Regions from separate parts of the Enterobacter sp. CP102 genome, predicted to be linked through region 1. Evidence: predicted binding sites of a transcription regulator. Region 1 holds the regulator's gene; the other holds the start of a gene.
The links. The regulator Fur, encoded in region 1, represses iron uptake genes when iron is present. The targets are predictions, from matches to a motif close to ATAATAATGAGAACNACTATCAA.
Positions count from the first base shown of each region.

Region 2: a site for Fur is predicted at 2,602-2,624, ahead of sufA (Fe-S cluster assembly scaffold SufA). Genes of this name have one in related genera too.

Region 1 is NZ_CP104014.1:1,322,153-1,327,055, reverse strand. Features, by position in the region: gene ybfE (LexA regulated protein) at 45-332, shown strand; gene fldA (flavodoxin FldA) at 488-1,018, shown strand; gene N1249_RS06200 (ryhB-regulated fur leader peptide) at 1,231-1,317, shown strand; gene fur (ferric iron uptake transcriptional regulator) at 1,310-1,756, shown strand; gene chiQ (ChiQ/YbfN family lipoprotein) at 1,901-2,227, opposite strand; gene chiP (chitoporin ChiP) at 2,275-3,672, opposite strand; gene glnS (glutamine--tRNA ligase) at 4,121-4,903, opposite strand, start outside.
Region 2 is NZ_CP104014.1:1,966,273-1,971,175, reverse strand. Features, by position in the region: gene sufC (Fe-S cluster assembly ATPase SufC) at 1-685, opposite strand, end outside; gene sufB (Fe-S cluster assembly protein SufB) at 695-2,185, opposite strand; gene sufA (Fe-S cluster assembly scaffold SufA) at 2,194-2,562, opposite strand; gene N1249_RS09230 (MerR family transcriptional regulator) at 2,873-3,601, opposite strand; gene N1249_RS09225 (diguanylate phosphodiesterase) at 3,790-4,903, opposite strand, start outside.

The sequences.
Region 1 (4,903 bases):
GGGCAATAGCAGGGCGGCTTGTTTTCCCCCGAAGTCTCAAAATCATGGCCAAAGAACAAACGGACCGCACGACAATAGATCTGTTCGCGAATGAGCGTCGCCCGGGACGACCCAAGACAAATCCGCTTTCGCGCGATGAACAGCTGCGTATTAATAAACGCAACCAGCTTAAACGCGATAAAAATCGTGGGCTTAAGCGTGTCGAACTGAAACTCAACGCCGATGCCGTTGATGCACTCAACGAGCTTGCCAGCGCCCGTGATATCAGCCGCAGCGAGCTGATTGAAGAGATGTTGATCGCGCAACTCGAAAAATTGCACAGCAAGGCATAAGTCAGAAAACTCCCTTTCTCACCTTTTTCATGTAGCACAGAGTGCAGTCCTGCGTGATAGCTGTTTCCGCAGGGTTGTCTGTTCTGCTATTATTGCCCTTATCCGTGGACAAATTGCGCCACCATACCATTAAGTTTCAAGAGGTTATTTTACTCATGGCAATCATCGGCATTTTCTTCGGCAGTGACACCGGCAATACCGAAAATATCGCAAAAAACATTCAAAAACAGCTCGGTAAAGACGTTGCCGATGTGCATGACATTGCCAAGAGCAGCAAAGAAGATCTCGAAGGCTATGACATCCTGCTGCTGGGTATTCCGACCTGGTACTACGGTGAAGCACAGTGCGACTGGGACGATTTCTTCCCGACGCTGGAAGAAGTTGATTTCAACGGTAAGCTGGTTGCACTGTTCGGTTGTGGCGATCAGGAAGACTACGCAGAATACTTCTGTGACGCGCTGGGCACCATCCGCGACATCATTGAACCACGCGGCGCGGCTATCGTGGGTCACTGGCCAACGGCGGGTTACCACTTCGAGGCCTCTAAAGGCCTGGCCGACGACGATCACTTTGTGGGTCTGGCTATTGATGAAGACCGTCAGCCTGAACTGACCGCAGAACGCGTTGAAAAATGGGTTAAGCAGGTCCGCGAAGAACTGAACCTGGACGACATCCTTAACGCCTGATAATGAGCGGCGCAGCTTCGGTTGCGCCCGCTTGACCGGGTCAAACCGATTAAATTAATTGCTACAAACTTTTAACTTTTTCGCTCAGACCTGTACAATATCCCCCTGGCAATACGTGGGTGCTATCGAACAAGTTTGTTGGTGATACCACGTTTTTATAAGCATACTTTGCTTGAGACTTGCAGTTTTCATTTAGACATGGCAGTTCTATAATGATACGCATTATCCCAAGTGCATTCTCTGTCACTTCTTCCTTAGAAGTGAATCGTTTAGCAACAGGACAGATTCCGCATGACTGACAACAATACCGCATTAAAGAAGGCTGGCCTGAAAGTTACGCTTCCTCGGTTAAAAATCCTTGAAGTGCTTCAGGGACCAGACAATCACCATGTCAGTGCGGAAGACCTTTACAAGCGTCTTATCGACATGGGTGAAGAAATTGGGCTGGCGACCGTTTATCGCGTGCTGAACCAGTTTGATGACGCGGGCATTGTTACCCGTCATAACTTCGAAGGCGGTAAATCTGTTTTCGAACTGACCCAGCAGCACCATCACGATCACCTGATCTGCCTCGACTGTGGCAAGGTCATTGAATTTAGTGACGACTCTATCGAAGCGCGCCAGCGTGAAATCGCGGCCCGTCATGGCATCCGTCTGACCAACCACAGCCTGTACCTGTACGGCCACTGTGCGGAAGGCGATTGCCGCGAAAATGATCACGCGCACGACGCGAAGTAAGTACTCTTTTCATACTCTGAGCCAGCCGAAAGGTTGGCTTTTTTTTGCGCCAAAAAGCCCGGTGACGCTGCACTTACCGGGCCTACGGGTTATGACACCTTTGTAGGCCCGGTAAGCGCAGCGCCACCGGGCGTAGTGCAATTCTTATTTATTGTTGTTGCGGATCTCTTTCCAGATCTGATCGCAACGCTTCGCCACTTCCTGATCGTTTCCGGTTTTACGCGCCTGGATACAGGCCTGGTAATCCATCACGCGGACGTTTTCCTGAGTGGCGAACTGCTCATGCGCCTTCTCTTTCTTCAGCACATTAAGCACGCTCTGGCAGGCTTCGATTTTTTCTGGCGAGCCTTCAGCGGTATTAATACAGGCGCTGTAAGCCTCTTTCAGACGTGAGTCCTCTTTTGGTGCCTGAGTCTGCACACAAGCCACCAGCCCCGATGCCAGCATCGCGACGATTATGATTTTTTTCATCATTTTCAGTCTCCATTCCGGCGGGACTTAACCCGCCGGTCTGTTCATCAGAAGATTGTGAACGGGGCAATCACCATGAATTTCACGTCACGTTCATCCTGGAAGATGTTGCCGTAACCGCCCGCGTAACTTGGGATATCGGAGTGGTTGTCGTACTGAGTGAAGTGCAGTTTGAACATCGTGCCTTTCGCGCGACCATCCTGAAGGGTGTAAATCGCATCCAGGCTGTAAGAGGACTCTTTCAGACGATAGTTCGGATCGTAGTACGCGTCTGGTGTGGCCATATCGCCCGGTTTTGCATCCCATGCATAAGCGTACGAAGCCCCCACCGCCCAGCCTGGCAGATTCCAGTTTTTCAGGTCATACATGGCGCCGAAGAAGACAGCCTTTTCGCCATCGGCGTTGAAGTCTGAACGGTTATCCCACCAGATATCCAGACGACCGTTAGAGGACGCGTAGGTTGGGGTCATACGTTGAAGGAAGTAGCCCTGCTGGCCTTCGGCCTTCACCCATGTCCCTTCAAGACGTAAATCGACCTGGCCCACTTTGTAGCCGAAGGTTAACGCCTGTAACCACGCCGTGCCGTCGTAAATATCGTTGACCGTACCGCTGCTGGCTTTGTCGCGCGTACCGTAGAACTGATAGCTGGTGCTTAATGGGCTGCCAGCAATATCAAACTTGTAGCTTGCTTTGGCAAAATACTGGTCGATATAGCCTTCAGCCTGACCAAATGCGGCTTCAAGAACCAGGTCGTTTTTGAAATCGTACTTCGCGCCCAGCGAGTGAAGATAATCAACTTTGGTTTTTTTATCGTTCTGGTAGAACTTATCCATCTCGATATGCCACGGCGCTTTGTACTCGTTGGTCCACATATACGAGAAGCTCAATGCACCTGCATCGCCGTAGTCAAAATTCGCGCCGGCTTCTGCGCCCTGATAAGTACCAGGCATAAAGCTCCAGTGCGGCGCTAACAGCGTTTGTCCGGTTGGCTGAATATAACCTGCACGTGCCCATACCGGGCCATATTTGAATTTCGCAGCGGCCTTATACAGGCTGACTCCGCTTTTATCCCCTGACCAGTCTTCTTTATACGCTTTGTTGCTGGAAGAGAATGCGATTTCGTTCGGGTGGCCGCTGTCGCCATTTTCTGCCATTTCAATTGCGGTGAATGCCGCAATATCCAGGCCGAACATATCGGCGGCATAACCAGACTGGAAATCCAGGTTGGCGTTCCAGGTGGAGTGAGAAAGGTTGGTTTTGTATTTGTCTTCGGTGACGTCTTTACGGTCACGTTCACGCTGCCAGTAATAGATACCGCCCGTGAGAGTAGAATCATCGATGAAACCTGCCGCTTTAGCTTCTGGCGCGACAACCAGGCCCGACATTGCTGTCACACCGGCAATAGCCAGCGCCAGCGCACTACGTTTGCCACTGAACGTACGCATAGATTATTCCTCTTTGACGAATTAAAACGCCTAAAACGGCGAAAATATAAAAGACCAAAAGGTCAGGGGTAGTTAGAAATACCCTCGAATTAACTACCGTCTTTAGGTTATTTTTCGCGACGCGAATTATCAATGCTTTTTAGCAGCCAAAAGTCAGGATTATGACGAAGTGCACATAATTGGTAGTGATTTGTAACATTTCGCGCGAAGCGAGATTTCACGGGGGAAAGCGATTAAATTCAGAGGCTAATAAGAGTGGTTTGCGTTTATTTCCACCGGTTCTGCCTTTCCGTAATTCAACAAACTTTTTTTGAGAAAAATAAGTAGCTGCTCATTGACCTGTCTATTTCTCTATATCACTTTCGCCATGCCGTTAATGGCATGATCATTAAATAAAAAAAACGCCGCAATAAGCGGCGTTTGTTTCTCATTGACCAGGCAAGCGTTATTATTCGCCGACTTTCGCCCAAGTATCACGCAGACCCACAGTACGGTTAAATACTGGTTTTTCTGCGGTGCTGTAACGGCTGTCCAGGCAGAAGTAACCTTCACGCTCAAACTGGTACGCTTTACTGATTTCAGCGTCTTTCAGTGAAGGTTCCGCAAAGCCCTGCTTGATCACCAGAGATTCCTGGTTGATGGTTGCCAGGAAGTCATCCGCCGCACCTGGGTTAGGTACGCTGAACAGACGGTCGTAAAGGCGGATTTCAACCGGCAGCGCGTGTGCTGCGCTCACCCAGTGGATAACGCCTTTCACTTTACGGCCATCAGCCGGATCTTTGCTCAGGGTCTCTGCATCATAGGTACAGAAGATAGTGGTGATATTGCCTTCTGCATCTTTCTCTACGCGTTCAGCTTTGATCACGTAGGCGTTACGCAGACGCACTTCTTTACCCAGCACCAGACGCTTGTACTGCTTGTTGGCTTCTTCGCGGAAGTCAGCACGGTCGATCCAGATATCCGCGCTGAATGGCACGTCACGGCTGCCCATTTCCGGTTTGCTCGGATGGTTAGGCATGGACACCAGCTCGCTTTCACCCTGCGGGTAGTTTTCGATAACCAGTTTAACCGGATCGATAACAGCCATCGCACGTGGCGCGTTTTCGTTCAGATCTTCACGGATGCAGGATTCCAGAGAGGCAATCTCAATGGTGTTATCCTGCTTGGTGACGCCGATACGTTTGCAGAACTCGCGAATGGACGCAGAGGTATAACCACGACGACGCAGGCC
Region 2 (4,903 bases), 640 kb from region 1:
CGCCGGATTTCACAATGCGCCCTTGCCAGAGCACATGGACGTAATCCGGTTTGATGTAATCCAGAATTCGCTGGTAGTGCGTAACGATAATGAACGAGCGGTTGCCGTCACGCAGGGAGTTTACGCCGTCTGCCACAATCTTCAGGGCATCGATATCCAGACCGGAGTCGGTTTCATCGAGAATGCACAGTTCCGGCTCCAGTACCGCCATTTGCAGAATATCGTTACGCTTTTTCTCACCACCGGAGAAGCCGACGTTCACGGAGCGGGTCAGCAGGTCTTCCGGCATTTTCAGCAGTTTGATTTTCTCTTCCATCAGATCCTGGAAGTCAAAACGGTCGAGCGCCTCAAGCCCACGGTATTTACGCACCGCATTGAGCGCCGTTTGCAGGAAGAACTGGTTGCTGACGCCAGGGATTTCTACCGGATACTGGAAGGCCATAAAGATGCCCTCTCCTGCACGGTCTTCCGGTGACATCTCGAGCAAATCTTTGCCGTTAAACTCGACTGTTCCGTTGGTGACTTCGTAATCTTCGCGTCCTGCCAGCGTCGCTGAAAGCGTACTTTTCCCGGAGCCGTTTGGCCCCATGATCGCGTGAACTTCTCCCGGTTTGACGTCAAAATTGAGACCACGCAGGATCTCTTTGTCTTCAACGCTTACCTGTAAATCTTTAATGCTTAACATGTGCTTTCCTTAACCGACGCTGTGTTCAAGACTAATGGCGAGGAGTTTTTGGGCTTCAACGGCAAATTCCAGCGGCAGTTCAGAGAACACATCCTTACAGAAGCCGTTAACAATCATTGAAATCGCATCTTCTTCGCTGATCCCGCGTTGCAGGCAGTAGAAGAGCTGATCTTCACCAATACGCGATGTGGTCGCTTCGTGCTCCAGTTGGGCGCTGTTGTTACGGCATTCCACGTACGGGAAGGTATGCGCACCGCTATCAGGGCCAATCAGCATTGAGTCACACTGGGTAAAGTTACGGGCGTTGGTGGCCGTAGGCATGATTTTCACCAGCCCGCGATAGCTGTTCTGGCTGTGCCCGGCGGAGATCCCTTTCGAGATGATGGTCGATTTGGTGTTTTTACCAATGTGGATCATCTTGGTGCCGGTATCCGCCTGCTGGCGTCCGCTGGTAAGCGCCACGGAATAAAACTCACCGATGGAGTTATCCCCGCGCAGAATGCAGCTTGGGTACTTCCAGGTGATCGCAGATCCGGTTTCCGACTGAGTCCAGGACATTTTGCTGTTTTCGCCTTCACACAGCGCGCGCTTGGTGACGAAGTTCAGGATGCCGCCGGTGTTGCCATCGCCCGGGAACCAGTTTTGCACGGTGGAGTATTTCACTTCAGCATCTTTGTGGATGATGACCTCCACCACCGCCGCGTGCAGCTGATAGCTGTCACGAACCGGGGCAGAGCAGCCTTCAATGTAGCTGACGTAACTTCCCTCATCGGCAATCAGGATCGTGCGTTCGAACTGGCCGGTTTTTTCTGCGTTGATGCGGAAATACGTTGACAGCTCCATCGGGCAGCGCACGCCTTTCGGCACGTAGATAAAAGTGCCATCGGACGCCACCGCAGCGTTCAGCGCGGCAAAGAAGTTATCGTTACCCGGCACAACGGTCCCCAGGTACTTCTTCACCAGCTCCGGGTGTTCGTGAATGGCTTCGCCAAACGAGCAGAAGATAATGCCCTGCCCGGCGAGTTTTTCACGGTAGGTGGTGGCAACGGAAACGGAGTCAAAAATGGCGTCAACCGCCACCTCTTTACCTTCCCGCACCGGCACGCCCAGCTGATTAAACGCCTCTTCGACTTCTTTGCTCAGGAAGCTGTTGTCGGCCCCGGTCTGCTGTACAGCCCCCGGCTGCGAAGCACAGGTATCATCACAGCTGCCGCAGGATGGCGCGGAGTAGTAGCTGTAATCCTGATAGTTCAGCTTGTCGTAGTGCGCTTTCAGCCAGTGAGGCTCTTCCATTTCAAGCCAGGCACGGAAAGCATTCAGACGGAACTCAAGCATCCACTCCGGCTCATTACGTTTGGCTGAAATCGCGCGGATGACATCTTCATTGATGCCCTTTGCCAGTTCATCTGTCTGCAGGTGCGTGAAGAACCCCTCTTTATAGTTGAGGTGCCCGCCGCTCCAGGTGTTGACATCATCAGTTGCTTCAGTATTACGAGACATAGTACCGCCTATACCCCAAAGCTTTCGCCGCAGCCGCATTCGTTCTGGGCTTTCGGGTTATGAAATTTAAAGAGCTGGTTTAAACCTTCGCGAACGTAGTCGACTTCGGTTCCGTCGATAAAAGGCATGGCCTGTAGCGCGACGTACAGTTTCGCGCCATCGGTTTCAAAGACCAGGTCGTCTTTTGCGGGTTCCGTGACGGTATCCAGCACATAGCCGAACCCCGCACAACCGGTCTGCTTGACTCCTAAGCGCACGCCCAGGAGCTCTGGTTTTTTCGCCACCAGCTCGTGAATATGTGCCGCAGCCGCTGGCGTGAGCGTTAAACCGCGCCAGGCAAAGTCGGCAGGATTGAAGGTTTCTGAATGCAATTCCATAGGTCCACCTCATGTATTGAGCCACCAGGGCATAACACCATGTTAGTGATAACGATTATCACTTCAACCCCCTGACAGCAGGGGCTTTCGGCTAAATCGCCCTTTTTGGCTACTTTTATTAAGCATAGACCCTGTGGAAGGATGCAGGCAGGATGGATTTAATTGTTCAATACATTGATAAATAATGCATTTCGTCACGTCATCTATGACGCAGAGAAGAAAAGTAAAATATGCATCGGAAATGCCTATTTTTAAGATAGCTTTTGAGGAAAGGGGCAAAAACAAAAAAGGCCCTTAAGGCCTCTTACGATCAGTGATGAAATGAGACAGCAAACCCCTGTTCACGCCAGTGATCCAGTTGTTCCTGCTGGCGAGACGTGGGTGATTTCCCCGTCCAGACGAAGATTTTTTGCCCCGGGAAAAGCTCAGGACGCGGTGAATCGATGGGTTCAGCCAGCACGTCGATATGCCAGCCCTTCTGTGCCAAACGCGCGGCTTCAAGCCACAGATGGGTTCGGTCATCGCATTCCCAGCCAATCAGGAGAGCGTCTTTACCGGCTTTCTTGCGGGACTCCGCCAGACTCGCAATCGCGAATTCGATCAACACGCCATCCAGCAGGCTCGCCATGTGGCGCACTGTATTTTGATCCTGGTTCATTCGCTGGCGGACGGGGGAGATAATATTGTCAATCAGTGCATCCATCGCGTGATCGCGGCGGAATTCACCAATTTTGGCGCGCAGCTTTGCCGGGCTGGCGTAACGCAGAACGGTCATCATCTCTTCCTGGAACGAAACCCAATTGCCCTGGGTCAGCACTTCCTTGTTTTCCAGCAAGACTTTAACTTTTCCGACCGAAACGCCGCTTTTCATCAGGCGTTTGATCTCTTCAATACGCAGGATGTCTTCATCGTCAAACTGACGATGCCCTCCTTCGCTGCGCTGCGGCTTCAACAATCCATAACGACGCTGCCAGGCACGCAGCGTAACGGGGTTGATACCGCATCGTTCGGCCACTTCGCCGATACTGTAATAGGCCATTAACTCCCTCACGCTCAGAACTTCCATACCTAACTACACCAACCTTATCAGATTGTACAAACCATTTGTATAACTAAGACCACATTTTACTCAGGTGAATGGGCTACTCTTGCCTGCACCTGTGAATATATTGTTGTATAAAATTTACCATTCGTACAGTTAGGTCCGCCGCTTTATGTACAGCTTTATCAGAATTCGAATTTTTTCTCCGGCCACGCAATAGCCGGAATACCGCCATGCCGGGGGCTGGCAAAGAGATGCCCCTGGAACTGGGAAATTCCCGCAGACTCCAGCCACATCCACTCTTCCGCCTTCTCCACGCCCACCGCGCAGAACTGGATCTCAAGTGTGGTACAGCATTTGATAATCGCCTGAATGATGGCCTGTCGGGGACCGCTTTTGTGCACGTTAGCGACCAGATCGCGATTTATCTTAATTCTGTCCGGCTGGAACTGAGCCAGCAGTTGTAGCCCCGCAAAACCTGCGCCAAAGTGATCGATCGTCACACTGATGCCAGCACTTTTTAGCTGCCTGACTGAATCCGAGAATTCATCAAAACGGGAAATGGCTTCGCTTTCAGTAAACTCCACCACAATTTGCTCGGGCACAAACCCATTTGCTTCAATCGCCGCGAGCAGAAAATCCACAGCGTTGGGAATGTTAACCAGCGTCATGGGCAGCAGGTTAAGAGATAATGTTTGATCCTGTAATCCCAGCGCGCTGGCCATTGAAAGCGCCACCTGCTTGCTTTGCAGATCGGACGTATACACTTCGTCACGCGGGAGGTTGGCGAAATAGGCCTCCGGCGAGCCGCCGTCAAGTGTGCGGATAAGCGCCTCCCAGGAAACGACCTGCTGCATAAACGGATCGACTATCGGCTGGAACGCAAAGCTGCAATCCGCCCCCTTTGCGATCACCCCGGGCTGCGCGGATAAGCGAGTGTCTTCGGGAACAAAATCCCATGAATCCGCCGGCGGAAGTTCAAAGTAGTTTTCTTTTTCCGTGGCATCGACAAAAGTGCGGAAAAACTGAAGTGGGCGGTCGTTATAGGTCAGCTGGTAGCGTGTCGTGCCTTTGTCGAGCACCTGCTGCAGCACCTCATCCCTGTCGAACTGGCGTAAATCGAAAAGCTCCATGCCCACGTTGCCAAAGCGCCGAACAGGCCCGTGATCGCGCATCAACTCCACCACATTATGGTGACGTGGGTCGTTACAGATCTGCTCATAGATCGATGAAACGTGCTCCACTGGCCCTTCAAGCAGTTGGAAAAAATGTGTGCCGTTAAACAGCAGGATCCCCGTG